One region of the Streptomyces sp. NPDC037290 genome, then DNA from elsewhere that is predicted to be linked to it. Evidence: riboswitches for the same ligand, from Rfam matches in the RefSeq annotation. Region 1 holds a riboswitch; each other region holds the start of a gene.
What was found. A riboswitch is a leader RNA that binds a small molecule or an ion and turns the genes downstream of it on or off. The one in region 1 is predicted to bind cobalamin.
Positions count from the first base shown of each region.

Region 2: linked by a shared signal. The riboswitch ahead of ACZ7HQ_RS05545 (cobalamin biosynthesis protein) and the one ahead of ACZ7HQ_RS14045 ((2Fe-2S) ferredoxin domain-containing protein) in region 1 are both predicted to bind cobalamin.
Region 3: linked by a shared signal. The riboswitch ahead of ACZ7HQ_RS22810 (ribonucleoside-diphosphate reductase subunit alpha) and the one ahead of ACZ7HQ_RS14045 ((2Fe-2S) ferredoxin domain-containing protein) in region 1 are both predicted to bind cobalamin.

Region 1 is NZ_JBVJVZ010000003.1:713,092-722,990, reverse strand. It holds gene ACZ7HQ_RS14065 (FAD-dependent monooxygenase) at 1-392, opposite strand, end outside; gene ACZ7HQ_RS14060 (nuclear transport factor 2 family protein) at 494-898, opposite strand; gene ACZ7HQ_RS14055 (MarR family winged helix-turn-helix transcriptional regulator) at 1,002-1,451, shown strand; gene ACZ7HQ_RS14050 (hypothetical protein) at 1,903-2,094, opposite strand; cobalamin riboswitch at 2,125-2,305, shown strand; gene ACZ7HQ_RS14045 ((2Fe-2S) ferredoxin domain-containing protein) at 2,345-2,743, shown strand; partial or broken gene ACZ7HQ_RS14040 (CbtB domain-containing protein) at 2,987-3,179, shown strand; partial or broken gene ACZ7HQ_RS14035 (CbtA family protein) at 3,202-3,447, shown strand; gene ACZ7HQ_RS14030 (MOSC domain-containing protein) at 4,089-5,849, shown strand; gene ACZ7HQ_RS14025 (PRC-barrel domain containing protein) at 6,645-7,076, opposite strand; gene ACZ7HQ_RS14020 (PRC-barrel domain-containing protein) at 7,073-7,678, opposite strand; gene ACZ7HQ_RS14015 (hypothetical protein) at 7,675-7,821, opposite strand; partial or broken gene ACZ7HQ_RS14010 (hypothetical protein) at 7,961-8,193, opposite strand; partial or broken gene ACZ7HQ_RS14005 (amino acid transporter) at 8,231-8,983, shown strand; gene glgX (glycogen debranching protein GlgX) at 9,099-9,899, opposite strand, start outside.
Region 2 is NZ_JBVJVZ010000001.1:1,200,886-1,210,784, forward strand. It holds gene ACZ7HQ_RS05530 (putative cobaltochelatase) at 1-854, opposite strand, end outside; gene cobN (cobaltochelatase subunit CobN) at 851-4,504, opposite strand; gene ACZ7HQ_RS05540 (cobyric acid synthase) at 4,501-6,009, opposite strand; gene ACZ7HQ_RS05545 (cobalamin biosynthesis protein) at 6,006-6,950, opposite strand; cobalamin riboswitch at 7,057-7,197, opposite strand; gene ACZ7HQ_RS05550 (hypothetical protein) at 7,337-7,564, opposite strand; gene ACZ7HQ_RS05555 (inorganic phosphate transporter) at 7,599-8,846, opposite strand; gene ACZ7HQ_RS05560 (lysozyme) at 8,990-9,745, opposite strand.
Region 3 is NZ_JBVJVZ010000006.1:202,886-212,784, forward strand. It holds partial or broken gene ACZ7HQ_RS22800 (roadblock/LC7 domain-containing protein) at 2-109, opposite strand; gene ACZ7HQ_RS22805 (NACHT domain-containing protein) at 265-3,237, opposite strand; cobalamin riboswitch at 3,432-3,574, shown strand; gene ACZ7HQ_RS22810 (ribonucleoside-diphosphate reductase subunit alpha) at 3,700-6,069, shown strand; gene ACZ7HQ_RS22815 (ribonucleotide-diphosphate reductase subunit beta) at 6,069-7,082, shown strand; gene ACZ7HQ_RS22820 (bifunctional albaflavenone monooxygenase/terpene synthase) at 7,167-8,537, opposite strand; gene cyc1 (epi-isozizaene synthase) at 8,534-9,619, opposite strand.

The DNA of each region.
Region 1 (9,899 bases):
GCATCCGGCCCCTGGGTGAGCGAGACGACCTCCTCCCCGCGCAGCACCCGGGCGCCCACGGCGAGTGCGTGCTCCTCCAGGACCTTTTCGGTGACGGACTGACCGAGCGCCAGCATGAACGGGTGCACCGCCCCGACTGTGGAGAAGTCCAGCCGGGTGGTCGCCGCGCCGAAGTGGCCGGTCGGCACCGGGGTGCCGCGTTCGATGAACCGCTCCGCGAGGCCGCGGGTGGCGAAGGTGTCCAGCGTGCCGGCCTGCATGCCGACCGCGCGCGACCGTCCGTCCGGTGCCGCCCGGCGTTCCACGACGGTCACCTCCACCCCGTGCAGGCGCAACTCCGCGGCGAGCCAGAGTCCCACCGGGCCGGCCCCGGCGATGAGCACATCGAGCATGACAACCACTTCCTCTCACTTCTGGGACGATGCGCCGTGACGGCGGCGCGCCGATGTGCTGGGACAGGGGCGGCCTCGTGGCGTCAGGTGGGCAAAGTGGCTCAGCGAGCGCTGCCGAGGTTCCGGTCGTGCTCGGCGCCTTCGAGCATGAGGGTGGTCTCCTCGATGCGGCGGAAACGGCCGTCGGGGGCGAACTCGGCGAAGAGGTAGACCTCCATGCGGACGGTGGAGCCGTCGGTCTTGATGACCTCCATCGTGTGGCGGTCGGCGTAGCGATCGCCGGACGAGAGTTCGTCGTGCACCTCCACCGAGCCGCCGGCGACGACCGTGCGCAGGTGGGCGATGTGGGCGAGGAACTCGGTGCGGTCCGCCCAGCTTCCGTCAGTGCGCTGGCGGTAGTCGGGGGCGAAGTGCCGGTCGGCGGCCTCGTCGAGGTCGAGGCCCGGGGTGAGGAGCAGGTCGGTGAGGGCGGCGCGGGCGTCGGTGCGGTTGCCGGCGGTGGTCATGACGGTCCCCTTGGTGTTCATGTTTCGGCAGAAAGTGCGTGCGCCGAGCACGCACATGCACCGTACTACAGATTGCGTGCGTCGCGCACGCTATTCTTGGGTCATGCCTAACGATGTGGGACACGAGATCGCCGACGCCCTTGGAGCTCTGCTCAGGCGGGGCACCCGAGCACGGCTCTACGCGCGCCTGACGGACGGCCTGGGCGAGGCGGTGGACGAAACCACCTACCCCGTCCTCAGTGGGCTCGCCCGGACCGGCCCGTGCAGCGCTGCCGACCTCGCGGGCGAAATCGGCCTCGACCGCTCCGGCGTCACCCGCCGCGCCACCCGCCTGGAGGAAGCCGGCCTGCTGCGCCGCGAACCCGACCCCGACGACCGCCGCGCCACCCTGCTCGCCCTGACCGAAACCGGACAGCAGGCGGTGAAGACCACCCGGCAGCGCCTGGCCACTATCATCGAGGCGTCCCTCGCCTCCTGGCCCCCGGAGGAGGCGCAGAGCTTCGCCCGCCAACTCCACCGCTTTGTCGCCACCGGCCCGTTCGCGGAATCGTGACGCCTGCAAGCGAGGTGCGAGTGCGCAATGCCCGGGCCGCGCCGACTCCGGCGCTTCGTTCCTGCGCTCGTACATCGTCTTGTCGAAGCCGGGGGGTCTGCCGCCCCAGCTGCCGCGTCCCTTGCGGTGAGCGCGCCGGCTTCTGGGCTCAGGAGTGGTGCGCTTGCCGCCGCTGACAGGGGTCGGCCACCGAGTGGACGCTTTCTGGCTGCGGATGCGGGCGAGTTCACGTCGTTCTGCGGACGGGACGCCGCGGTGGCGGGCATTGGCGTTGTGCCGGCAGTAACCGGGACGGCATCGGGTCTCGCTCTTCCCCTCGACGCTTGACTCACAGAATTATGAACATGTTCAATTCATGAGTCGAGAAGGAACTGCCGTCGTCCGTGCGGCAGATCTCACGAGGAGGCGCGGTGGGTTCGGGGGCGGGGGTCATCGCATACGCCTTTCTGATCTACACCATCCTGATGACGCTGTTCTGCGTCTTCATCGGGTCCAGGACCTCCTGGAGGATGGGCTGGCTCATATCAGCTCCAGTGATCTTCGCGCCCTGGGGTTTGGTGCTGGTCGCGTTCGCCATCCACTGACCGGTCCCAGCGGCCGGCACCGGGACGGCGCCGACCGACGGTGGGGCAACTCCGGTCAACGGCGTCATCGTCGGACGACAGCGCTGACCGGATTTGAGATCATGACCGGTGACAACAGGCGACGGCGGTTCGAGGAAGCCGGTGAGAATCCGGCGTGGTCCCGCCACTGTGACCGGTGAGCGAGTTCCGGCCACCGCCCGGACAGGGTGGGAAGGCGGGGCGAGCGGCGACCCGGGAGCCAGGACACTCACGCGGTCGCCTCCTCGACGAACACCGGGGCGGATCTCCCCGGGAGGGGAGTGGTGTGCCATGCCGGAGACGCCGTCAGAAGAGACATCGGTCCAGGCCGCGCAGGTGGGTGAATCGGTGCCGTGCCGGGTCGTCGTGTGCCGGGACTGCTGCTGCGGGAGTCCCAAGGTGACCGGAGTGGATCACGCCGCACAGACCGCGCGACTGCGGGCGGAGGTGCCGGTGCGCATCTCGGAGTGCCTCGACGTGTGCGATCAGGCCAACGTCATCGTCGTGCAGCCGTCCGCCGCGGGCCGTGCCGCCGGTGCCCGGCCGGTCTGGCTCGGGCTCGTCAACGATCCGGACGCGACCGAGGACATCGTCACCTGGGTCCGTGCCGGTGGTCCAGGCGTGGCGCCACTGCCGGACATCCTCGACTTGTACGTCTTCACCCCACCGCGGCGCACCGCGGTTTCCTGAGGCTTGCGCGCGACAGGAGGCTGGTCGCTTCGAATCCGGGGCGCTTGCAGACTCGAAATCGCGAGGTCTGACTGAGGCTGGCCGAACCCTCTTCCCATGGAGCCCGTTCCGCCCCGCCTGGTGCGAGTGGAAGATCACGCCAGGCTGAGGCGGTCTTGGCCGTGCACGCGGCGCGCGGTACGGTCTGTCCGATATCGCCGACGGCGAGACGGAAGCCGGTGAGAACCCGGCACGGTCGCGCCACTGTATGCGGGACGCCCCCTGCGGCGTCCCGTGCGTCAGACAGCTCCCTGGGCGGTCTTCTTCGGCATTCCTGATGCTGGTCCTGGTCTACTTCGTCGGCGCCGAGCAGGGCGCCACCTCCGTGTTCAACGGCACCGGCGTCCACGAGTGGGTGCACGACGCCCGCCATCGGCTCGGTTTCCCCTGCCACTGACGCGGGGGGACACCGCACGCCCATGAACTCCGCAACCGTACGGAACCTTCTCGTACGGGGCATGCTCGCCGGCCTCGCCGCCGGCGTGCTCGCCCTCGTCGTGGCATACCTCCTCGGTGAGCCGAACGTCGGCAAGGCGATCAGCTTCGAGGAGGCCCACTCCCACGAGCATGAGATGGAGGTCGTCTCCCGCTCCCTGCAGTCCACCGCCGGCCTCGCCACCGGTGTCCTCGTCTACGGGGTCGCCTTCGGCGGCGTCGCCGCTCTCGAGCCTGGTCGTCCGCGCAGCAGACCCTGCGGGTGACGCGCCCCGGGACGCTGCGCGATGCCATGCTCATCCGAAGGGCGTCCATCCCAACCTGGAACCCGGCCCGGTGCCAACGGCCGAGTAGGGATACTCGGCCGTCAGCGTTCTCCCGGCGGACACGAGGGTCGGGGCCCATGCTCGTGGAGCCCCGGTCCGAAAGATCGTCCGGTCAGGGTCAGGAGGCGGGCAGCTCCCCGCGGACGGTACGGGCGGCGGTGACCAGGTTTTCCAGGGAGGCGCGGGTCTCGGGAACCGCATGAAGGCAAGGCGCCACTGCCAACGCACCCGCAACGCCATCGCCGAGTAGCCTCTCCGGCGGTCGTCTGCGAGGGTGATCGGACGGATGCATCCCCCACTGGGCTCCTAGTCCATGCAGACCCTGGACGCTCACAGGGCGAGGATCCGTCGACAACGTCCACGACACGGACCAATCCGCCAGATGGAGCATCCGCGACCCCTTCGGTCGAAGAATCTCCGCGGACACCAAGGCCCGGGACGAGAGAGCCGCCAGCGGCACCAGTCCAAGAACTACGATCGCCCCAGCGCAACAGATCACAGCGCCATGAGGGACTGCCCGGACAGCCACCCGCAGGAGGTCTGCAATGGCGAAGCTGCTGTCCGTCAACGTAGGAATGCCCAAGGACGTCTTCTGGCGGGGAAGGACCGTCCACACCGGAGCGTGGAAATCTCCCGTCGCGGGCCGTCGCATGGTGCGGCGGCTGAACGTCGAAGGAGACGGCCAAGGCGACCTCGCCGGGCACGGCGGCGAGATTCGAGCCGTTCTGGTCTACCAACTGCAGTCCTACCAGTACTGGCAAAGGCAGCTCGGTCGCCACGACCTGACCTTCGGGATCTTCGGGGAGAACTTCACCGTCGACGGCCTGCCCGACAACGAAGTGTGCATCGGCGACCGGTACCGCATCGGCGAAGCCGAATTCGAGGTCACCCAGCCACGGGTCACCTGCTACCGCGTCGGCATGCGCCTGGGTGAACCCACCATGGCCTCACTCCTGGTTGCCCACCACCGCCCCGGCTTCTACCTCCGCGTGATCACCGAGGGATTTGTCCAGGCCGGCGACGAGATCACGCTCACCCGCAAAGGCCCCGGACAACTCAGCGTCGCCGACACCGACGCCTTGCTCTACCTCCCCGACCGCGACCCCGAAAAGCTACGCAAAGCACTCGGCATTCCCGCCCTCAGCCCCGGATGGCAGCAGTCCTTCCGCGAGCTCGCCACTGCCCAAAAACCCCAACAGGAACCGGGATGGCCAGGCGAACGCGCCGGCACCCAGCAGCCCAGAGAAGAACCCGGATGGCAGGGCTTCAAGACTATGCGCGTTGCCCGCATCGTCCCGGAGACCCCCACCGTCTCCTCGATCTACCTCGAATCCATGGACGATACACCCCTGCCCCCGGCCCGCCCGGGCCAGTACCTCTCCCTCCGCCTCGCCGTCGGCGACGCCCCACCCGCAGTGCGCAGCTACTCCCTGTCAGCCATGCCAACCGCCAGCACCTACCGCATCAGCATCAAACACGAGCCCCACGGACGAGTGAGCAGTTACATTCACGCAAGACTCCACCCCGGGGCCCTCGTGGACATCGCCAGCCCCCGCGGAACATTCGTACTCGAAGAAAGCACCCGCCCCGTCGTGCTCATCTCCGCGGGGATCGGCGCCACCCCCGTGCTTGCCATGCTCCACCAACTCGCCGCCACACGAGACCCACGCCCGGTCTGGTGGATCCACACCGCCCACGACCGCGCCCACCACGCCTTCGCGGACGAGTCCCACGCCCTCCTGGCGCACCTCCCTCACGCTCACGAGTACGTCTACTACACCGCCGAAGCCCCGCCTCCGGGCGAGGACCACATCATCCAGGGCCGCCCGACCCGCCAGACGCTGGAGGCCATGCATATCCCGACCGACGCCGACGCCTACCTCTGCGGGCCGACCGCCTTCATGAACGACCTCGGCGACCTCCTGCGCCATCACGGCCTCCGCACCGAGCGGATCCACACCGAACAGTTCAGCGCCCTGCCCGCCATCAATCCCGGCGTGGCCCCTACCGCGGTGCTCCGGCCACACCAACCGCCCGGCCCCCCTGGCACCGGCCCACTCATCACCTTCGCCCGCAGCGGCGTCACCACGCCATGGTCATCCGCCCACGCATCCCTCCTCGACCTCGCCGAAGCATGCGACGTCCCGACCCGCTGGTCCTGCCGCACCGGTGTCTGCCACACCTGCATCACCCGCCTCGTGGCAGGCGACATCACCTACACCACCCCACCCCTCGAACTTCCCGAGCCCGGCACCGTCCTTGTGTGCTGCAGTACACCGGACACCGACGTCGTCCTCGATCTCTAATCACCTGGCACGCGTCGATATCACACAGCTCTGACGTGCAGGAGGGAACCGACCTTGCACGTCGCCGACGTGGGCGTACGGGGATTCGACGCAGCCGGCTGACACCTCCGGCGCTCACGCTCCATCCCCGCGATCGCGCCGGCGCCTCACCTCGCCGATCTCGCCCTCGATGGGAAGCCAGTAATATGACGACCACGGCGCCTGAGCGGCCTGGTCCCCATGGCAGTGGTCCCCAGCGGCCTACCAGACATGGGCACCGGTGAACGGAAAGGCCCAGGCGGCTGCCTGGGCCCTGGAGTGATCTGCGAAGGGGATTGGCTCTCTGGTTTCAGCTGTTGAGTCCTTACGGTCACTTCTGCCGCGTCGTCTCTCCGGTGCCCGAGCGGTCGGCCGGGCCGTGCAGGGCCTTGTCATGTCTCTCGCAAGCCCGGGGAGCGCAGGCTTGGTCCCGCGCAGACAAACGACCCGGTGCCTTCGGCACCAGCTCATGGGAACCGGACGAGAGCTGGTCAGGAACGGCGGTCGGCATGATGGGCGGGGGAGGCCCCCAGGAGTTGCTGGAGGCCATGACAGCCGCGGAGCCTCCCCCGATCCGCCTGTCGGCGGATCTTGCGGTCCCGCCCCATCCGCCGGTGATGGTGGGGGCCGTCGACAGGCTTGAGCCTGCTGGATTCCACACGCAAGAGCGGAAACAGCGACACGGTTGCCGTCAACGACCGGCTCGCCGATTCTGCTGACCGCCGACCTGGCGCGCGCCGTCGCTGGTCTGACCAGCGGCCACGAGCGTGAACCTCGTCAAACGGAGTCGACGCGTACCACGACGGCGTAGGAGCCGAGACCGATGAGGCGGTCTCCGGAGATGTCGCCGAGAGCTGTGTACAGCCTGCGGATGTGTCCGGTCGTGTCGTCGAAGGCGATGTCCTTGACAGTGCCGTGGGCGGTGCCGTCCTCGGTCAGGACGGAGTGTCCGATCGCCTCTTGGTGAGCAGGGAACGTGTGGTGATCAGGGTCGGTAGCGGCGCGGGAGTGCACGATGACGGCGTCCCGTCCCATCCCTTCGATCGCGTTCCAGGCGATGGTCGTAGCGTGCTTCGGGGCTCCGGAGAGGTGAAGGCAGGCGACGCTCCTTGTGTGCGCGTCGATGGTCAGGCCTTCCACTCGTCCAAGCGGTTCGGCCTCTTCCGCGGTGATCACGGGAAGGCCCTGGGCCTGGGTGAACAGCATCATGCCTGGCCTCCTTTTCCGAGAGCGGCCGTGTCGGCGTACGGCTCGGCGGTGTGCGTGCGGAAGGCTTCGACCTGGGCGCTGAAGCTGGGCAGGTCGTCGGCGACGAAGTGGCGGACGTGCGAGGGGACCACCAGGGCCCGTCCGGAGACGGCCAGTGTCTCTCCGCGTGGGATGAACACCTTCTGCTCTTGGTCGTCCAGGTTTGCGTTGGCGGCGATCTCAAAGCCGATCACCCGTCCACTGCTGCCGGCCTCGATCACGACATCCAGGACCGTGCCGATCTCCGTCCCCTGATCCGTGAGGACGGGCGCGCCGATGACCTGGCCGTGTGCGGCTTCGCCGGCTCCCACGACCAAGTCCCGCTTCTCCAGGACCGCCTCACTGAGAATCATCACGGCGGACGGTCCGATGGCGTGTACTTCGGAGAAGGGCAGGCTCTCCTTGAGGGGGCCGGCCAGCAGGCCGCGCCCGCTCAGGGTGAAGCCGGTGATCCGTCCCGCCTGAGCGTCGAAGACGGTGTCCCGGATCTGTGCGACGGCTTCGCCGCCCAGCGTCACGACCACCCGCTTGGTCAGTTCCGAGGCCAGCATGAGTGTGTTCACTGCGGACCCTCCCGACTGGGCCGGTGGCCCGTACGTACCGCGATCACCGTGCCGCTGCGGCGTCTGGCCTGAACCGCCAACGTCGCGGCGGTGAGCAAGCCCACCGCCGCGATGAGGAAGATCACCCAGCTCCACCACTCCATCGCCGACCTCCTCCTACCGTCCGTCTTTGCCGTTGACTGTCGTTCTGTCCGGCGGTCCCCGGGCTATCCGCTTGCCCGCAGTACCGGTTCGCACGCCTTCCGCGGTAGGAGTCGGCGGACCAGGCCACCCCTGGGAGTGACTTCGCCGGGGCAGGCGTACGACAGTGACGAAGAACTCGTCGATCTGGCGTACGGCAGCGATGAACTGATCGAGGTCGACGGGGGAAGTCGAGGGCTTCCTCTCCGTCGCGGACGGGCGACGTGCAGGGTGTTGCCGATTTTGTTGCCTTCGAAGGCTTCCTTGGTCATCAGTTCGTCGCCGGGGTCGTCCTCGACGAGCAGGACTTCGATCGGCTGCACGGGGGCGGTCATGCGGCCGCCAACAAGCCGCGACGCCGGAAGGGACTGGATGACCGACGTGGAGGTGACGGACACCGGCAGCAGCAGACCCTGCGCGTCCGAGACGGCCTCCGCAGGTGCCCGGTGGCGGGCGTGGCTTCTGCAGGGGCTGAGTCAGCGGACGACCCGCCACCCTGGCCCGCACCGCACTCCGAGCACGAGGGGCACCGGCGGTGGCGGGTCATGTGCCTGACCGGCGTCGATTACTTCTCCACGCTCGGCTACCAGCCCGGCATCGCCGCACTCACGGCCGGCCTGCTGTCCCCCTGGCCACCCTGGTCCTGATAGTGCTGACCCTGTGTGGCGCGCTGCCGATCACCATCACGCTGTCGGCCGCGGACGCTGCCGCGCACGTCGTGCAGAACCCGTTCGCTCCGCACTGGCTGCAGAATGCCAACATGCCGATCACGCTCTTCCTCATCGGCGTACTTGCGGTCAACGTGTGCTCGCCGTTGCCGCCTGGCACGTGATCGGCCATCGGGTGCGGATCCACCATTGGGCGGACGCGCTGATGGCGTCGCACAGCTCCTCATGGGCCATGGCTGGCGTGGCTCTGCTGGTCTTCATCCGGCAGGACGCCTTCAAGAGCGGCGGACCGGCCAGCGGCCGCGCGCTCGCCTACCTGGCGCACCAGTACTTCGTCGAAGCGGGCGGCACGGTGTACGACGTCTCGACCATCGCCATCCTGTGGTTCGCCGGAGCGTCCGTGCTCGCGGGCCTGCTGAACCTCGCCCCGCGGTATCTCCCGCGCTGCGGCATGGCTTCGGTTACACCCTGGTCGCCAATGTGGTCGCACGGCCCGACGGTGTCAAGATCGCGGTACTGCGCCGTGCCCAGCGGGGCCCGGAGCGACGGCCGCGGGTCCACGTGAGCTGAGTTCAGCTGTCCTGGTGGGCCCGGAGGACGAGCATGGAGCGGCCCTCGACCTCCACCCGCAGGCCCCGCAGGTCCGGTTCCGTGATGGCCCTGCCGTTGAGATGGACCATGAGGGACCTGGCGAAGCCGGTGTCCCAGTCGGTGTCGGTCATCTCCCGCCCGGCAGGGGTGAACCAGGTGATGTCCTGCACCGCCTCGCCGGATGCCCGCGCCGCCCGTCCCCTGAAGAACCGACGCCGACGGAAGACCGGGTGCTCGCGGCGCAGGGAGATCAGTTTACGGGTGAAGTCGAGCAGCTCGCTTCCTTCGGTGACCTGTGCCCAGTCGATCCAGGTCAGTTCGTTGTCCTGGCAGTAGGCGTTGTTGTTGCCGCGCTGGGAGCGGCCGAGTTCGTCCCCGTGCAGCAGCATGGGTACGCCCTGGGAGAGCAGCAGGGTGGCGAGGAGGTTGCGCTGCTGGCGGACGCGGAGGGCGAGAATGCCGCGATCGTGGGTGGGGCCTTCGGCGCCGCAGTTCCACGAGCGGTTGTGGTCCTCGCCGTCGCGGTTGCCCTCGCCGTTGGCCTCGTTGTGCTTGCCGTTGTACGAGACGAGGTCGCGCAGGGTGAAGCCGTCGTGCGCGGTGACGAAGTTGACCGAGGCGTAGGGCCGACGGCCGTCGTTCTGGTACAGGTCGGAGGAGCCGGTGAGGCGGGAGGCGAATTCACCGAGCGTGCCGCCCTCGCCGCGCCAGAAGTCGCGTACGGTGTCGCGGTACTTGCCGTTCCACTCGGTCCACAGCGGCGGGAAGTTGCCGACCTGGTA
Region 2 (9,899 bases), on a different contig from region 1:
GTCGCCGTACGCGCCATCACGATGTCGGCCCGCATGCCGTCCACCTCGAAGGCCGCGCAGGTCGCCGCGATCTGCCGCAGGGCGCCGTCGCCCAGCCGCACCTGCGGCAGCAACTCCCGCGCCGCCACGATCCGGCCGCGCACGGAGGCCTCCTCCTCGGCCCACCGCGCGGCGAAACCGGCCGGGTCGTCGTCGTACGCCAGCCGGCGCCGCACCACCTCGACCCGCTGGTCCGGTTCCCGGGAGGCCGCGACCTCCACGGTCAGTCCGAACCGGTCCAGCAACTGCGGCCGCAGCTCGCCCTCTTCGGGGTTCATGGTGCCGACGAGCAGGAACTTCGAGGCGTGCCGCACCGAGACACCCTCGCGCTCCACGTACGAGGCGCCCATCGCCGCCGCGTCCAGCAGCAGGTCGACCAGGTGGTCGTGGAGGAGGTTGACCTCATCGACGTACAGGATCCCGCGGTGCGCGTCGGCCAGCAGGCCCGGCTCGAACGCCTTCACGCCCTCGGCGAGCGCCCGCTCGATGTCCAGGGCGCCGACCAGCCGGTCCTCGGAGGCGCCGACGGGCAGCTCGACCATCCGCGCGGGCCGGTGCGCGCCCGGCCCCGGCTCGTGCGGGCCGTCGGGGCACGACGGGTCCGGTGCCGCCGGATCGCACGAGAAGCGGCAGCCGGGCACCACGGCGACCTGAGGCAGCAGCGCCGAGAGGGCGCGTACGGCCGTCGACTTGGCCGTGCCCTTCTCGCCGCGCACCAGCACACCGCCGACCGCCGGGGACACGGCGTTCAGCAGCAGCGCGAGCCGCAGGTCGTCCTGGCCGACAACGGCCGTGAAAGGAAAGGGAGTTGTCACTGGTCGTCGCCCTCCAAGTCGCCTTCCAGCTCCAGGTAGGTGGCACGCAGCCGCTCCAGCGTGTCCGCGTCCGGCTCGGCCCACAGGCCCCGGTCCGCCGCCTCCAGCAGCCGTTCCGTGATGCCGCGCAGCGCCCACGGGTTGGACTTCTTCATGAAGTCCCGGTTCTCCGGGTCGAAGACGTACTCCGCGCTGAGCTTCTCGTACATCCAGTCGTCGACCACGCCGGCCGTGGCGTCGTAGCCGAACAGGTAGTCCACGGTGGCCGCCATCTCGAAGGCGCCCTTGTAGCCGTGCCGCCGCATGGCCGCCATCCAGCGCGGGTTGACCACCCGGGCCCGGAAGACGCGGTGGGTCTCCTCGCCCAGCGTGCGGGTCCTCACCTGGTCCGGTACGGCGGAGTCACCCACGTACGCCTCGGGGTTGGCGCCGGTCAGGTGCCGGACCATGGCGACCATGCCGCCGTGGTACTGGAAGTAGTCGTCGGCGTCGACCAGGTCGTGTTCCCGCGTGTCGACGTTCTTCGCGGCGACGGCGATCCGCTTGAACGCGGTCTCCATGTCCCCGCGCGCCGGCCGTCCGTCCAGCCCGCGCCCGTAGGCGTAGCCGCCCCAGACCGCGTACACCTCGGCCAGATCCGCGTCGCTGCGCCAGTTCCGGGCGTCGATCAGCGGCAGCAGACCGGCGCCGTACGCGCCCGGCTTCGAGCCGAAGACACGGGCGGTGGCGCGCCGCCGGTCACCGTGTGCGGCGGTGTCCTCGTCGGCGTGTGCCCGCACGTAGTTGGAGGCCGCCGGCTCCTCCAGCTCCGCCACCGCCCGCACCGCGTCGTCGATCAGCCCGACCACGTGCGGGAACGCGTCCCGGAAGAACCCGGAGATACGGACCGTGACGTCGATGCGCGGCCGCCCCAGCTCCTGCAGCGGGACCACCTCGAAGCCGGTGACCCGGCGCGAGGCGTCGTCCCACACCGGACGGCAGCCCAGCAGCGCCAGGATCTCGGCGATGTCGTCGCCCTGGGTGCGCATCGCGGACGTGCCCCACACCGTGAGGCCCACGGACTTCGGGTACGCGCCGGTGTCCTGCAGGTACCTCTGCACGAGCGAGTCGGCCAGCGACTGCCCGACCTCCCAGCTCAGCCGGGACGGAATCGCCTTGGGGTCGACGGAGTAGAAGTTCCGGCCGGTCGGCAGGACGTTCACCAGGCCGCGGGTCGGGGAGCCGGACGGACCCGCCGGGACGTAACCGCCGTTCAGGGCCCGCAGGATGTGCCCGATCTCGTCCGTGGTCCGCGCGAGCCGCGGCACGACCTCGTCACAGGCGAACTCCAGCACGGCCACGCCCTCGGGAAGTTCGGTGCCGAGCACACCGCGCAGAACGGCGGGGACGACGCTGCGGTCCCAGCCCCGCGCCTCCATCGCCTCCGCGGCCCGCCGGCACAGCTGCTCCAGCAGGTCGATGGCGTCGGAGGCCGTCCGCGCCGGACCCTCGACCAGGTCCGTCAGCTCCGCCGGCACCTTCACCGGCGCGCCCGGCTCCGCGAGCAACTCCTTCTCGATGAGCCCGAAATGGGCGGCGAAGGAGGCCCTGAGCCCCGGCAGCGCGTTCGCCTGTCCACCCCACACCTGGGACGCCCGCAGCACGGCCAGCACCAGGTTCACACGGGGCTCGCCGACCGGGCCGCCGCCCAGGATGTGCAGACCGTCGCGGATCTGCACGTCCTTGATCTCACACAGGTAGCCGTCGATGTGCATGACGAACTCGTCGAACTCGTCGTCGTCCGGCTGCTCGGCCACATGCAGGTCGTGGTGCAGCTCGGCGGCCTTGACGAGGGTCCAGATCTGGGCGCGGACGGCCGGGGCCTTCACCGGGTCCAGGTCGGAGACGAGCGCGTACTCGTCCAGCAGCTGCTCCAGCTTGGCCAGGTCGCCGTAGGTGTCGGCGCGGGCCATCGGCGGCACCAGGTGGTCGACCACCGTGGCGTGCCCGCGCCGCTTGGCCTGGGTGCCCTCACCGGGGTCGTTGACGATGAACGGGTAGACGAGGGGGAGGTCACCGAGGACGGCGTCCGGAGCGCATCCGCGCGACAGACCCAGCCCCTTGCCCGGCAGCCACTCCATCGTGCCGTGCTTGCCCATGTGCACGATCGCGTCCGCGCCGAACGAGTTCTCCAGCCACCGGTAGGCCGCCATGTAGTGGTGCGAGGGCGGCATGTCGGGATCGTGGTAGATCGCGATCGGGTTCTCGCCGAAGCCGCGCGGCGGCTGGATCATCACGACGACGTTCCCGAACTGCAGGGAGGCGAGCACGATGTCCTCGCCGTCGACGTACAGACCGCCCGGCGGCTCGCCCCACGCCTCGGTCATCGCGTCCCGCAGCTCCGGGTCCAGCTTCTCGAACCAGGCCCGGTAGTCGGCCAGCGGCACGCGCGCGGGCGCCGCCGCCAGCTGCTCCTCCGTGAGCCACTCCACGTCGTGGCCGCCGGCCTCGATCAGCCGGTGGATCAGCTCGTCGCCACCGGCGGGGTAGTCGGTGAGCGCGTACCCGGCGTCGCGGAGCGCGTCCAGCACCCGCACCGCCGAGGCGGGCGTGTCCAGACCGACGGCGTTGCCGACCCGGGAGTGCTTGGTCGGGTACGCCGTGAAGACCAGCGCGACCTTCTTCTCGGCGTTCGGCCTGTGCTTCAACCGGGCGTGGCGCAGGGCGATCCCGGCCACCCGCGCGGCCCGTTCCGGGTCGGCGAGGTACACCGGGACCCCGTCCGGTCCCTGCTCCTTGAACGAGAACGGCACGGTGATCAGCCGGCCGTCGAACTCCGGGATCGCGACCTGCATCGCCGCGTCCATGGGGGACAGGGCGGCATTCGACTCCTCCCACGCGGCCCGCGAGGAGGTGAGGCAGAGCCCCTGCAGCACCGGGATGTCCAGATCCGCGAGCGCGCCGATGTCCCAGGCCTCCTCGTCGCCGCCCGCCGAGGCCTGTGAGGCGTGCGTGCCGCCGGCCGCGAGCACCGTGGCGACCAGCGCGTCGGCCTTCGCCAGCAGCTCGTACAGCCCGGCGTCCGCGCCGCGCAGCGAACCGCAGTACACGGGCAGGGCGTTCGCGCCCTTCGCCTCGATCGCCGCGCACAGGGTGTCCACGAAGGCGGTGTTGCCGCTCAGTTCGTGCGCCCGGTAGAAGAGCACGCCCACCGTCGGCCGGCCGCCCCGGACCTCGTACGAGCCGTGGACGCCGTACTCCGGCATCTTCCGCGGCTCCTCGAAGCCCTCGCCGGTCAGCAGCACGGTGTCCGACAGGAACCGGGACAGCTCCAGCAGGTTCGCGGGACCGCCCTCGACCAGGTACTTCAGCGCCTCCGCCACCACACCGGCCGGCACCGACGACTCGGCCATCAGCTCTGCGTCGGGGACGGCCTCGCCGCCCAGCAGCACGGTCGGGATCCCGGCCGCCCTCAGCGCGGCCAGCCCCTCCTCCCAGGCCCGCTTGCCGCCCAGCAGCCGTACGACGGCCAGGTCCGCGCCGTCGAGCAGCTCCGGCAGCTCCTGCCCGACGTCCACCCGGGTCGGGTTGCCGATCCGGTAGTCCGCGCCGGAGGCCCGGGCCGCCAGCAGATCCGTGTCGGCGGTCGACAACAACAACACTGTGCTCATGCGGGCGCTCCCGGTGGAATGAAAGGCAGTCCTTGCGGCGCGCCCGACTCGATGAGCCGCCACAGCGCGTCCGTGTCCGCGTGCTGTTCGATCAGGTCGCCGAGCCGGTCGAGCTGCTCCTCGCGCAGCGCGGCGAAGGAGGTGTCCGGCGCCGGCACGAAGCGGCGGCCCGCGGCGGCGGCCACCTCGCGCAGAAAGGCCCGCCGGAAGCCGTCCGACTCCAGCGAACCGTGCCAGTGCGTGCCCCACGTCCGGCCGACCCGGCAGCCGTCGAGGAAGGCCTCCCCGCCCTCGATCGTGGCCACGCCGTGGTGGATCTCGTACCCCTCGACCGGCTCGCCGAGGGCTTCCCCGACCGGCCGGGTCAGGGTCTTCTCACGGGCGAACCGCACCCGCACGGGCAGCACACCGAGCCCGTCGACCGCGCCGGCCCGCGACTCGACCTCGTCCTCGATGTGCCCGCCGAGGATCTGGAAGCCGCCGCAGATGCCGAGGACGGGGCGTCCTTCGGCGGCCCGCCCTACCAGCGCGTCGGCCAGCCCGCGCTCGCGCAGCCACTGAAGGGCCCGTACGGTCCCGCGCGTGCCCGGGACGACGACCAGGTCCGCGTCGGCCAGCTCCTCCGGGCGGTCCACGAACCGCACCACGACCCCCGGTTCGGCGGCCAGCGCGTCCACGTCCGTGAAGTTGGACATCAGCGGGATCGCGCACACGGCGACGCGCAGCACGTCCGCACCCAGGGGCGGGGTCACGGCGGACTCGCGGACCGTGCCGCGCAGCGACACCCGCAGTCCGTCCTCCTCGTCGATGCCCAGCCCGTGCCGGAACGGCAGCACGCCGTACGTCCGCCGCCCGGTCAGGCCCTGGAGCATGTCCAGCCCGGGCTCCAGCAGGCTGACATCCCCCCGGAACTTGTTCACCAGGAACCCGGCGACCAGTTCCTGGTCCTCGGGCGAGAGCAGGGCGAGGGTCCCGAAGAAGGACGCGAAGACGCCCCCGCGGTCGATGTCCCCCACCACCAGCACGGGCAGCCGCGCGTTCCGTGCGATCCCCATGTTCACGATGTCGGTCCGGCGCAGATTGATCTCGGCCGGGCTGCCCGCACCCTCACAGATCACCGCGTCATACGTGCCCCGCAACTCGGCCAGACAGTCCAGCACCGTGCCCAGGAGCTTCTGCTGGCGCCCCCCGTGGTAGCCGCGCGCGCTCAGCTCGCCCACCGGCCTGCCCAGCAGCACCACCTGGCTGCTCTGTTCGCCGCCCGGCTTGAGCAGCACCGGGTTCATCAGCGCCGTCGGCTCGATCCGGCACGCCTGGGCCTGCATGGCCTGCGCCCGCCCGATCTCCGCGCCCTCACGGGTCACGAAGGAGTTGAGCGACATGTTCTGCGCCTTGAACGGCGCGACCTTCACACCCTGGCGCACCAGCCACCGGCAGATCCCGGCCGTCACGACGCTCTTTCCGGCGTCGGAGGTGGTGCCGGCGACGAGGAGACCCCCGCTCACTTGCCACGTCCCTTCACGAGTCGGCGCGCGGCGAGGGTGACGCCGAGCGCGAGCAGGCCGACGCGGCGGGAGAGCCGTACGGCCCGGTCGATGTCGGTGACCTGGACGGCGCGTCCGGCCCTGCCGTTGAGCACGGGGCGGTGCTCGACCCGGCCGCCGTACGACAGCGTGCCGCCCAGCCGCACCCCCAGCGCCCCCGCGAACGACGCCTCGACGGGCCCGGCGTTGGGGCTCGGGTGCCTGCGGGCGTCGGCCTTCCAGGCGCGCAGGGCGCCTCGGGGGTCGGCCCCGGCCGCGGCGGCGAGTACGGCGGTCAGCCGGGCCCCCGGCCAGCCGGCGAGGTCGTCCAGCCGGGCGGAGGCCCAGCCGTAGCGCCGGTAGCGGGGGGACTTGTGACCGACCATCGCGTCCAGGGTGTTGACGGCCCGGAAGCCCAGCAGCCCCGGCACCCCGGCCACCGCCCCCCACACCAGGGCGCCCACGACGGCGTCGGAGGTGTTCTCGGCGACCGACTCGACCACGGCCCGGGCGATCCCGTCGGCGTCCAGCGCCTGCGGGTCCCGGCCGCACAGGTGCGGCAGCCGCGCCCGTGCCGCCGCGACGTCCCCGCGTTCGAGGGCGCGTCCGACGGCGCGGGCCTCGCGGGCGAGTGACGTACCGCCGACGACCGACCAGGTGGCGGCGGCGGTCAGCGCGAGGGAGGCGGTGGGGGAGCGGCGTACGGCGCGTGCGGCCGCCGTGCCGAGTGCGACGGCGCCTCCGGCGCACACGACGGTGTGCAGGGCGCCCCAGCCACGGTGGTCGTGCCACAACGCGCGGTCCACGGCAGCGGCCGCTCGCCCGAACACGGCGACCGGATGCCCGCGGCGCGGATCGCCGAGGAGGAGGTCACCGAGAAGGCCGGCGGCGGCGCCGTACGCGTAAGTGCGATCGGCACCCATGGGCTCAGCCGGCCGTGGGTACAGGAGCGGGCCTGGTGCGGGTCCTTGTCCTTCGGCAGCCGAGCATGGCGATCCGTGTCCTCACTCAGGGTATCCGCGCCCTGGTTCGACGAGAGTCGGCGGTGAGAGTTCCTGGCTCCCGGGGGTTCTTCCCCGGTGACAGTGGCGGGACCGCGCCGGATTCACACCGGCTTCCTCTCCTGTCGCCGTACATGGCCTGGGCAGTCCACCACGCGCCCGGAACGGCCGTCAACTTGCCGTTGACCTGCGCGGGGAGAGTGTGCCGATCCCCACACCGTGGCGCCCGTGGCCCCTGGGTACGGCGAAGGCTCCCTTCCGCAACGGACGGAGGGGAGCCTTGGTACCGCCTGGTTCCTGGCGCTTGGTCAGGCCTTGGCGACGATCAGGTAGATGCCGTACCCCACCGCCGCCGCGCACGCGGCGAAGCAGACGTAGGCGCCCGTGACGGCGAGGCCGGCGGAGCCGCCCTGGGCCGCGGCCTTCTCGCGCCGGGCCAGACCGTTGATGCCGAGGGTGAACAGGGCCACCAGGCCCACCGTGAAGGCGAGGCTGACGCCGAAGACGGAGCCGAGGGCCGCCCAGTCGATCTTCATGGGGATGCTTCCTTCAGTAACCGGGGTGACCGGGTCAGACGGTGGCCGGCGGCGCGGCCGGAGTCGCGGGCTCGGCTGCGGCCGGGGAGGCGATCGTCGCCGTCAGGTCCTCGACGATCGTGCCCGCCGGGGGCGGGGTCACCGCGGCGATGGCGGTGGTCACCACGCCGGCCGGCTCCTCGGTGTCGGTGACGACGTTGGTGTGGTCGACGACCTCGCGGCGGGAGATCTTCCAGATCGCGGCGCTCGCGGCGACGAGGAAGACGGCGACGGCGGCGGTGCCCCAGTCACCGAGGTCGGTGACGGACTCGGCGCCCGCGCCGACCAGCGCGGCGGCCGGCAGCGTGAGCACCCAGGCGACGGCCATGCGGGTCGCGGTGGACCAGCGGACGACGCCGCCCTTGCGGCCGAGGCCCGCGCCCATCACGGAGCCGGAGACGACGTGCGTGGTGGAGAGGGAGAAGCCGAGGTGGGAGGAGGCCAGGATGGCGGTCGCGGCGCTGGTCTGGGCGGCGAAGCCCTGGCGCGGCTCCAGCTCGGTCAGGCCCGTGCCCATGGTGCGGATGATGCGCCAGCCGCCGATGTAGGTGCCGAGCGCGATGGCCAGGCCGGCGGAGAGGATGACCCAGGTGGGAGGGTTGGACCCCGGGGCGATGGCACCGCCCGCGATCAGCGCGAGGGTGATGATGCCCATCGTCTTCTGGGCGTCGTTGGTGCCGTGGGCGAGGGAGACCAGTCCGGCCGAGGCGATCTGGCCGGCGCGGTAGCCCTTGCGGGTGGCCTCGCCCTCGGCCTTGCCGCCGATGCCGTAGGAGAAACGGGTGGCGAGCATCGACGCGAGGCCCGCCACGACCGGAGCGGCCACCGCCGGAAGCAGCACCTTGGTGACCAGCACGTCGCCGTGCACGGCACCGAAGCCGGCGGAGGCGACGGTGGCGCCGACCAGGCCGCCCATCAGGGCGTGCGAGGAGCTGGAGGGCAGGCCCATCAGCCAGGTCACGAGGTTCCAGAGGATCGCGCCGACCAGGGCGGCGAAGATGACCTCGGGACGGATGCCGGTCTCGTCGACGAGACCCTTGGAGATCGTGTTCGCGACCTCCACGGAGAGGAAGGCGCCCACCAGATTGAGAGCGGCGGACATGACCACCGCGATCTTGGGCTTCAGGGCGCCTGTCGAGATGGTGGTGGCCATCGCGTTGGCGGTGTCGTGGAAACCGTTCGTGAAATCAAACGCGAGTGCGGTTACCACCACAATCGCGAGGATCAGCGAGAAGCTTTCCATTTACCCAGGCAATCGTTCGAGGTCATTGGCTGGATGAACGTAGGCAACCTGGGTGAACGGAAGATGAACTGAGGCGGGCGTGGCGGTGTCCGGAGGGAGTGGGTGCCGTTCCGTTTCGCTCCCGCGACCCAGGCGTCCCTTGGCTACCGGCCCCGCGCGAGGGTCCGCAGCCGGCTCTTGGGGCCGTTGAAGAGATTCTGGTCACCCGGCAGCCGGCCCTTGCTGCCGTACTGCCAGATCGTCCAGTACTGCCATCCACCGGGCAGCTTCCCCGGACGCGAGGTGCCGTGGCGGGCGATCCACAGGGGGTTGCTGGAGAACGCGTGGCTGTTGCCGGTGCACAGCTTCCACCACTGGGCCGTCGTGTAGATCACGGGGCGGCGGCCGGTCTTCCGCTTGACCTCGTTGCTGAAGGACCGGATCCAGCGGACCATCCGCTTCTTGCCCAGCCCGTAGCACTTGTGCTTCTTGTTGTACGGGTTGTACTCGATGTCGAGCGCCGGCGGCAGGGTCCAGCCGTCCGCCCGCCAGTCGCCGCCGTGCCGCACGAAGAACGCGGCCTGCTGGGCGCCGGAGGACTTGTCCGGCAGGGCGAAGTGGTACGCGCCCCGGATCAGGCCCGCCCTGCGCGCCCCGTCGTACTGCTGGGAGAAGTAGGGGTTGCGGTAGGTGGTGGACTCGGTCGCCTTGACGTAGACGAACCGCGCGCCCTTGGACCGGGCGGCCGGCCAGTTCACGCGCTTCTGATGGGACGAGACGTCGTGTCCGCGGGGCTTGCCCGGGGCGGCCGGCGGCGGAGGCCCCGCCGCGGCGGGCGCGGTGCCCGCGAGGGCGAGCGCCACCGTGGCCGCCACGAGGACACCGGCGCGGCGACGGAGGCGAGTGCGTTCACGGGCCATGTGTCTCCCCGGGTCGGCGGACGAGGTCTCGTCCGGCGGACAAGGCAGACCATTGAAGGCTCGGCGATCACCGAATCGGCGCCCACACGGGGTGATTCCCGATCATTTCCACCCGGATGGGTGTGCGCACTTCCGGCCGGAAGCCACCGCCCGC
Region 3 (9,899 bases), on a different contig from region 1:
GGACGTCCCCGCCGTCGCCGAAGCGGACGCCAGCGCTGCGGCCGAGTGAGTACAGGCCGGAGGCCAGGGCCGCCATGTGATCCGCGCTGTCGATGTCGAGACCGTGTACCGGTCCCGCCGACGCCAGCCACCACCAACCCTGTCCGACGCCGGCCACGCACCACTCCCGCCGCATGCCAGCCCCCCCCCCCCCCCCCCCCACCGGCCCGCCCGAGGCCAGCCACCACGACCCCGGGCGCCAGCCACCCCCGCCCCTTCCAGACGTCAGCCCCTCAACCAGTCCCGCCCACGCCAGCCCCACCAACCTCCAGACACCCCTCCCCCACCGACCCGCCCAACACCAGCCTCCACCGGCCCCCCGGACGCCCGGCCCCACCGACCCTGTCCGACGCCGGCCACCACCAGCCCCTCCAGACGCCACCCGTCCTGCTCCCGGCGGCCGGCGCTGTCCGGCAGCTCCCACAGGCACAGCGCCTGGAGCAGGTTGAGCTGGGCGTACCAGCAACGGCTCTGCTGCAGTACGGTCTCCGCCTGCCGGATCAGGTCGGCACGGGCGCCGGGGTAGGTGTGCGGGTGGCGCGTGCGCCGGTTGGCCGCGTACTTGAAGCCCTGGGCCAGGGCGGTCTCCAGGGCGAGCGGCAGATCGGGGGTGCCGCCGGTCTGCCGCGGGTCCAGGTGGCGCAGCCACTTGGTGAGGCGTTCGCGGGCCTCGTCACGATGGGCGTCGTCGACGGAGCCCAGGAGCATGGGGATCATCCAGGCCCGCATGACGAACTCCCGCAGGAGCGCGACACGTTGCTCCCGGTAGCGCCGGTTGACCGCCCGCCGCCGGCGCTGCAGCCGGTCGATGAGGTCGGCCCGGGACGAGGCGCGGGCGGCCCTCGCCCTGCGCATGTCCGCCGCCCACACGGCGTACCGCTGTCTCTTCCAGGTCTTCAGGTCGCCGACCTTCTTGTTGTACTCCTGCACCGGGTCGGTGTGCACACCGATCTTCTCGCGGACCACGGCGAACGCCGGGTTGCCGCCGCTGCCGAACTCCTGGGCGGCCGCCAGGCGTATGGCGTACCAGGGCTCCTCCATGCCCATCTCGAACAGCTCCCGGTACAGCGCCGTCGTGTCGACCCTGCCGGAGACGGACCGCAGCGCCGTACCGAGCTGCCTGAGCAGTCCGAGCTTCGCCTCCTCCAGGGTGCGCTGGTCCCCCTTGAAGCTCCGCCACCTGAGGTGCACCGTGCGGACGATGTCGTCGAGCAGCTTCGGGGTGTCCTCCACGCTCTCGACCTCCAGGGCCGCCGTGTACAGGTCGAGGGCCTTCGGGTCGGCGGGGCGGCGGTTGGCGGCCGTCAGGAGCCGGTGGGCCATGGGGCGCCCGTGCACGGGAGCCCGCCGCCACCGCTCCCTCAGTTCCCGCTTCAGCTCGGTGGTGACACCGCCGTGCACGGCGGAGCGGTCCGCCGCCCGCCGGCGGGACAGCAGCACCAGGGAGATGAGCAACTCCCGGCTGGGACCGGGTGGTTGCAGCGCCTGCTCGATCAGCTCCCCGGCATCGCGCTCTCCCAGGCGGTACAGCATGCGGTAGCCGAAGTACGCCTGGATGATGCTGTGCGGGAAGCGGACCTTCTGCTCGAAGCCCTCCACCAGCCTCAGCTTGTCGGCATGGCTCGCGAAGCGGGCCATGACGGCGTGGCACTGGCCCAGGTTCCCCTCCCGCAGCCTCCTGCTCACCTCCCCGCTCACCCGGGCGCAGAGCAGGTTCCAGACCCGCTCGCGGTGCCACTCGGAGAAGGCGTTCCCGCGCTTGCCGTACCGGTCGAAGCCCCGCTGCTCCCAGAGGTGTTCGGCCTGCGCCCGCACCCGCCGGGCCCGGCCGGGGTGGACGTCCCGGTCCAGCAGCTCCGTGAAGCCGACCTCCAGCGTGTCCTGGAGCAGTCCGGTACAGGCCAGGGCGGAGACCACCTCCAGGGTGTCGCGGCGCTCCCGCGGCCCCAGTGCCACGTCCTCGCGCAGCAGGCCCTCCAGCAGCGCCCGCTCCCATGTCTCCAGCAGCCACAACCGCAGCTGACTGCGGTCCCAGCTGCGGGTGTCCAGCCGCCGCGGGTCGTTGCGCCGGTCGCGCTCCAGGGCGCCGTGGTGGTGCAGCTCCCGGGCGATGTGCAGATAGATGGGCGACTCGGTCACCTCCGCCGTCTCCACGATCCAGTCCAGGCGGCGCTCGTCGGTGTCCGGCATGTGCGCCTTGACGAAGTGGAGCGCCGCCTCCTCGCTCAACGGTTCCAGCTCCACGATGGCGGCGGGGGTGCTCTCCAGCGGGCTGTGCGGCCGGGAGGCGATGACGAGGGGCAGTTTCTCCTCGTGGGCACGCTCGATGGCCTTGCGGATGATGTTGTTCCGGTCCTCCTGGAGATCCTCGTCGAGGACGGCCTCCTCCAGGCCGTCGGCGATGACGACCACCTTGTCGTCGGCGAGCAGCTGCTGCCAGACCCGCTCCGTCTTGGTGCGCGCCAGGATGCCCTGGGGCGCTTCCTCGGCGAAGCGCTGTCTGGCCATGCGCTCGAAGTTCAGGCCGGGGCCGGTGGCGTCCCGCAGCCGGATCGGCACGGGTACGGCGCGCTGCTCCGCCAGCAGTTCGGTGAGCCGCACCAGGACGGCGGTCTTGCCCACCCCCACGCCGCCGACGAGCAGGTACGGGCGGCGGGTGTCGCGGTCGCGCAGCCGCTGGGCGATGACCTGGGCGACCTCCTCCCGGCCGACGATCTCGGCGATGTCCGGCCCGGCGGTGACCACCAGGTCCTGTGGTCTGCGGCGTGCCTTCGCGAGATAGCGGCGCTTGGTCCAGCCGTACCACCAGAACAGGAAGACCGCGGCGGCGAGCGAGGCGGCGAGGACGGGGCCGACGAAGCGAAGGAGGGCGTCGAACCCCTGGTTGTTCTTCCGCCATGTCTCGAACCACGTCGAGTGGTGGGCCACCAGGATGTAGACGCCCTCTCCGATCCAGGCGAGGACGGTGAGCGCGGCCAGGGCCCAGACGACCCTGGTGGCATTGGTGTAGGAGAACCATCTGCGCCACTTCCTGGGCCGGGTGGTGTCCTGGCGGGCTTCCCAACGGACCGTCAGTCGGTGCCAGTGGCGCAGGTACACGCGTCGGCCCCGGCGGCCGAGCCCCCTCAGGGGGAGGGTCGCCATGGGCGCGTTGCGCGGTCGCTCCTTGCCCGGCGGGCGGCGCACGACCTTGGGCATGGTGCGCTCTCCTCCCAGAGCTGCTCGGGACGGAGGACCCCCGGTGGTGCCGGCACCCACCTTCCATGGAAACACGCACGGCCCGACCCGCAACCCGGCCGCCGCGCGGGACCGGTGAGTTGACGCTCCGAAGCCACCGCACCACACAACAGACACAACATCTGGGGGTGCCACGACAGCCCGGCACTAGATGTATGCTCATGCTCGCTGTCGCCGCAGGGGAATCCGGTGCGAATCCGGAACTGTCCCGCAACGGTGTACTTGTGCCTGCCCGCCCCAAAGGTGCCTGCATCGCACAGGAGTCAGTCCGAGGACCTGCCGACAGCGCGCCCGGCCGTCCGGTCCGGGTGTCCCGATACGTCCGGGCCTCGTGGAATGGGCCGGTGGACGCGACGCCGTGTGCGCTCGTGGCTGCCCCCTGTCCTCCGCAAGGCCCCCGTGCCGAGCGAGGGAGAGCCCCACGTGACCATCGCGCCAGCAGATCCGGCTTCAGCCAGCGGCCTGGAGACCGACGGTCCCGGTACCGCGCTGCTGCGTACCCTGACCGAGCTGACCGCCGACCTCCCCGACGCCGACCCCGGCCGGGTCGCCGCCGCCGCCCTGCGCGGCCGGTCGGCGCACGCTGACGAGGCGGAGTTGCGCGAGCTGGCCACGGAGGCCGCCGCCGGGCTCATCTCGGAGGACCCCGCCTACTCCCGGCTGGCCGCCCGGCTGCTGACCCTCTCCATCCGCGCCGAGGCCGCCTCGCAGGGCGTGACGTCCTTCACCGAGTCCGTGGCCGTGGGGCACCGCGAGGGGCTCATCGCCGACCGGACCGCCGAGTTCGCCCGGCTGCACGCCGAGCCGCTCGACGCGCTGATCGACCGCCAGGCCGACGACCGCTTCGGCTACTTCGGCCTGCGCACCCTGTACAGCCGCTACCTCCTGCGGCACCCGATCACCCGCAAGGTCATCGAGACGCCGCAGCACTTCATGCTGCGGGTCGCGAGCGGCCTGGCCGAGGACGACACGACCCGTTCCGTCGACGAGGTCGCCGCGCTCTACCGGCTCATGAGCCGGCTCGACTACCTCCCGTCCTCCCCCACCCTCTTCAACTCCGGCACGCGGCACCCCCAGATGTCGTCCTGCTACCTGCTCGACTCCCCGCTGGACGAGCTGGACTCCATCTACGACCGCTACCACCAGGTGGCCCGGCTCTCGAAGCATGCCGGCGGCATCGGTCTGTCGTACTCCCGGATCCGCAGCCGCGGTTCGCTGATCCGCGGCACCAACGGGCACTCCAACGGCATCGTGCCGTTCCTGAAGACCCTGGACGCCTCGGTGGCCGCGGTGAACCAGGGCGGCCGGCGCAAGGGCGCCGCGGCGGTCTACCTGGAGACCTGGCACTCCGACCTCGAGGAGTTCCTGGAGCTGCGGGACAACACCGGTGAGGACGCCCGCCGTACGCACAACCTGAACCTCGCGCACTGGGTCCCGGACGAGTTCATGCGCCGGGTCAACGCCGACGCGCAGTGGTCGCTGTTCTCCCCGGCGGACGTGCCGGAGCTGGTCGACCTGTGGGGCGAGGAGTTCGACGCGGCCTACCGCAAGGCCGAGGCGGCGGGCCTGGCGAAGAAGACCATGCCGGCCCGTGAGCTGTACGGCCGGATGATGCGCACGCTCGCGCAGACCGGCAACGGCTGGATGACCTTCAAGGACGCCGCCAACCGCACCGCCAACCAGACGGCCCTGCCCGGTCACGTGGTCCACTCCTCCAACCTCTGCACGGAGATCCTGGAGGTCACGAACGACGGCGAGACCGCGGTCTGCAACCTGGGCTCCGTCAACCTGGGTGCCTTCGTCGACCCGGCTTCCCAGGACATCGACTGGGAGCGGCTGGACGAGACGGTCCGCACGGCCGTCACCTTCCTCGACCGGGTCGTGGACATCAACTTCTACCCGACCGAGCAGGCGGGCCGGTCCAACGCCAGATGGCGTCCCGTGGGCCTCGGCGCGATGGGTCTGCAGGACGTCTTCTTCAAGCTGCGCCTGCCCTTCGACTCGCCGGAGGCGAAGCGGCTCTCCACGCGGATCGCCGAGCGGATCATGCTCGCCGCCTACGAGGCGTCCGCCGACCTCGCCGAGCGCAGCGGCCCGCTGCCGGCCTGGGAGAAGACCCGTACGGCCCGGGGCGTGCTGCACCCCGACCACTACGACGTGGAGCTGACCTGGCCCGAGCGCTGGGCGGCCCTGCGCGAGCGGATCGGACGCGTCGGCATGCGCAACTCGCTGCTCCTCGCGATCGCGCCGACCGCGACCATCGCCTCCATCGCGGGCGTGTACGAGTGCATCGAGCCCCAGGTGTCGAACCTGTTCAAGCGCGAGACGCTGTCCGGCGAGTTCCTGCAGGTCAACTCCTACCTGGTGCAGGACCTGAAGAACCTCGGCGTGTGGGACGCCCGCACCCGCGAGGCGCTGCGCGACGCGAACGGCTCGGTGCAGGACTTCGCCTGGATCCCCGAGGAGGTACGCCGGCTGTACCGCACGGCCTGGGAGGTCCCGCAGCGCGGCCTGATCGACATGGCCGCGGACCGCACCCCGTTCCTGGACCAGTCGCAGTCCCTGAACCTCTTCATGGAGACGCCCACCATCGGCAAGCTCTCCTCGATGTACGCGTACGCCTGGAAGTCCGGTCTGAAGACCACGTACTACCTGCGCTCCCGCCCGGCGACCCGGATCGCGCGCGCCGCCCGGGCGCAGAGCGGGACGACCATCCCCGTCCAGCAGGCCGCCGATCCCGAGGCCGTCGCCTGCTCCCTGGAAAACCCCGAGTCCTGCGAGGCCTGCCAGTAATGACCACCCGTAACACCAATCTCCTCGACCCGGGCTTCGAGCTGACCCTGCGTCCCATGCGCTACCCGGACTTCTACGAGCGCTACCGGGACGCCATCAAGAACACCTGGACCGTGGAGGAGGTCGACCTCCACTCGGACGTCGCCGACCTCGCGAAGCTGACCCCGGCCGAGCAGCACCTGATCGGCCGGCTGGTGGCCTTCTTCGCGACGGGCGACTCGATCGTCGCGAACAACCTGGTCCTGACGCTGTACAAGCACATCAACTCCCCGGAGGCGCGCCTGTACCTGTCGCGCCAGCTGTTCGAGGAGGCCGTGCACGTCCAGTTCTACCTGACCCTGCTGGACACCTACCTCCCCGACCCGGAGGACCGGGCGGCGGCCTTCGCGGCCGTCGAGAACATTCCCTCCATCCGCGAGAAGGCCGCGTTCTGCTTCAAGTGGATGGACTCGGTCGAGAAGCTCGACCGCCTTCAGACGCGGGCCGACCGCCGGCGCTTCCTGCTCAACCTCATCTGCTTCGCCGCGTGCATCGAGGGCCTGTTCTTCTACGGCGCCTTCGCGTACGTCTACTGGTTCCGCAGCCGGGGTCTGCTGCACGGTCTCGCCACGGGCACCAACTGGGTGTTCCGCGACGAGACGATGCACATGTCCTTCGCCTTCGACGTCGTCGACACCGTCCGCAAGGAGGAGCCGGACCTCTTCGACGACGAGCTCGGGCAGCAGGTGACGGACATGCTGCGCGAGGCGGTCGAAGCGGAGCTCCAGTTCGCCCGCGACCTGTGCGGGGACGGCCTGCCCGGCATGAACACCGAGTCGATGCGGCAGTACCTGGAGTGCGTCGCCGACCAGCGCCTCACCCGCCTCGGCTTCGCCCCGGTGTACGGCTCGGAGAACCCCTTCTCCTTCATGGAGCTGCAGGGCGTCCAGGAGCTGACGAACTTCTTCGAGCGCCGCCCGTCGGCGTACCAGGTGGCGGTCGAGGGCACCGTCGACCTGGACGAGGACTTCTGAGCCCGCCGGTCACACCTGCCGGCGCGCGTTCCGGGGCCCGGGGGCCCCGCGAGCGCGCGCCGGTATCAGGCGGACCTGGCGGTCCTACCAGGGCATCGGCCTCAGCAGCAGGTCGTGCGGGCGCAGCGTGATGCCCACCCGCGTGCTGTCGTTCGACCCGGCGACCTGCTCGAAGCGGTACTTCGCCGAGATCGCCGCGGTGATCAGGCTCAGCTGGGTCATGGAGAAGTGGTCGCTGGGGCACTTGCGGTTGCCGACGCTGAAGGGGCTCATGGCGTACTTCGGCACCTCCTGGGCCCGCTCCGGCAGCCACCGGTCGGGGTCGAAGTCGAGGTGCCGTTCGTAGGAGCGGGCGTCACGCTGGATCGCGTACGGGCTGTAGACGATGTCCGCCCCGGCGGGAATGCGATAGCCGCCGAGTTCGGTGTCGGTGACCGCGCGCCGCGTCAATATCCATACGGCGGGCCTGAGCCGCATGGCCTCGACGACGACATTGTTGGTGTGCGTGAGCGCGCGAACGTGCTCGAATCCGACCGGCCGGCCGCCGGTCACGGATTCGACCTCGGTCCGTACCTTCTCGGCGTGTTCCGGGTGTTCCGCGAGAACCTGCAGCAGCCACATGATCGTGGACGCCACCGTTTCGCTTCCGGGGGTGAGTATCGCGACGACCTGGTCGTGGATCTCCTGTTCCCCGATGGGCTCGCCATTGTCGTCCTTTGCCTCCAGCAATGCTGTCAGCAAATCGTCCGGCTTTTGACCAGATGCCCTCCGCTCAGCGACGATCTCGTCGACCAGCAGATGCAAATCGGCCAGGGCCCGGTTGAATTCGCGGTTGGCCGGGAACGGCAGCCGGTACAGGGGTCCGAGCGGGACGACCATCCGGCGGTACATGCCCCGGAAGACGCTGGCGAGGTCGATGCTCAGCCGCTCGGCGCGCTCGTCCATGTACTCGCCGCGCAGCAGGCAGCGGGCGGCGATGCGCACGGCGACCCGGAAGGACTCGGAGGTGCAGTCGATGGTCTCGCCGGGCCGCCAGCGCCGGGTCAGGGCGTGCGCCTCCTCCTCCATGACCGGGCCATAGTTGGGGATCGCGTCCAGCCGGAACGCGGGCTGGATGGTGCGCCGCTGGCGCCGGTGCCGGGGGCCGTTGGCGGTGGCCACGCCCTCCTTGCCGAGCAGGCCTTCGAGGGACTCCCAGAGCGGTCCGTCGATCTTGAAGTCGGTGCTGAGCGCCAGCGCGCCGGTCAGCTCCGGGGTGGTGACGGCGTACACCGTCTTGGGGCCGAGCTTGAGGCGTACGACGTCGCCGTGGTCGCGGAGCCGGGACATGAAGGCGAGCGGATCGCGGACCAGTTTCAGGCCGTGCCCGAGAACCGGCACGGCGCCTGCGGCCAGGGGCGGTTCGCGCAGTTCGGTGGCCTCGGAGCTCAGGGGCTGCGCAGACTGGACGGTCATGACTCTCCTGCCGCTTCGTTCGTGACGTACGGGGGCGTGGACCGGTCGTCCCAGGTCTCGACCATGTACCGGCCGGACTCGTGGTGGAACCAGTAGACGGAGCTGAACCAGTTGCGCATATTGCCGACGCAGGCGCGGACCGCGGCGCTCAGTTCCTTTCCGTGGACCGTTCCGTCGGCGAGGCCGTCGGCGAACCGCAGGGCTTCCTGCTCGACCTCCAGGAATTCGCTGACGCATTCCTCGACCCGCCGCCTGACTTCGTCCACCGCTTCTTCGAGAGCCAGCCCCTCATGGGTGATGAGACTGATTCCGAGATTGTGGACGTCATCGCCCGCTATTTCCTTCGGCAGCGAGCACAGGTCGTTGTACCAGGCGGCGAATTCCTGACTGAGCAGCGCGGCCCGGCGGTAGACCGGATTTTCCCGCACCGCGTCCGGGAGTTCACATCCGGCGCTCGGTTCGAGCAGGTCCGTCCATATCCAGTGCGCGAAGGTGAGCCGGCGCAGGGCGAGGTATTCCTCGACGCCGGGTATGTATCCCTCGGTTCGATTGCGGAACTCGCGGTCGTAGGCCTCGATCACCGCGTGGAAGTGCCGGGCGAACCGCAGGTTCCAGGTGTGCGGCAGGAAGCCGTACAGCCGCAGCACGCTGTCCGCGAACCCGGCGACCAGCGGGTCCGGGTGGTGCAGATGGTGCCGGGGTGCGTCGAGGGCCGCGTGCAGGCGGTACCTCAGCCGCCGCCAGGCACCCACCCGGCCGTGGACGACGTAGCGGTCGTGGTGGTCGTCCCAGACGAAGAACCAGGCACTGTAGTCGGCGATGGCCTGCATGACCTCGTCGGGAGCGCCGAGGTAGTAGCCCGCCATGAGGTCCGTGTAGCACAGTCCGTCGGCATATTCCTGCACCTTGTCCGCCGGCATGAGCCGTTTTTCCAGCAGCCAGAGCCGTGTCGTGTGCTGGAGCCGCGGCCAATACGGATGCAGTTGCCGGGGAAAGGCGGACTCGATCACCGGGAGTGCCAGTGAAGGTGGTACGACGACCGCCGTCGGCGTCGCTGTGGTGCTGTGTGGGAAAGCTTGCACGAACAAACCCCTCTCAGCCGCCAGGAGCGCATGCCCCTCTCCGCTTGTGCCGGGCGTGCGCCGTTGCGTATCCCCGCACTTACATTCAGCACCACAACTGACCGTCATGGGAACGGATTTGCTTCACTCACTACCCCGAGGCTGCCGAGAATCCCGCCTTGTGTGACCGATTAAGGATCACAACGAGGGCAGAAGGGATCGGTTGTACGACGCACGGACGAGCGAGCGAGGGCATACGAAGGGCGCCCGACCGGGAGTGATCCCCGCCGGGCGCCCCAAC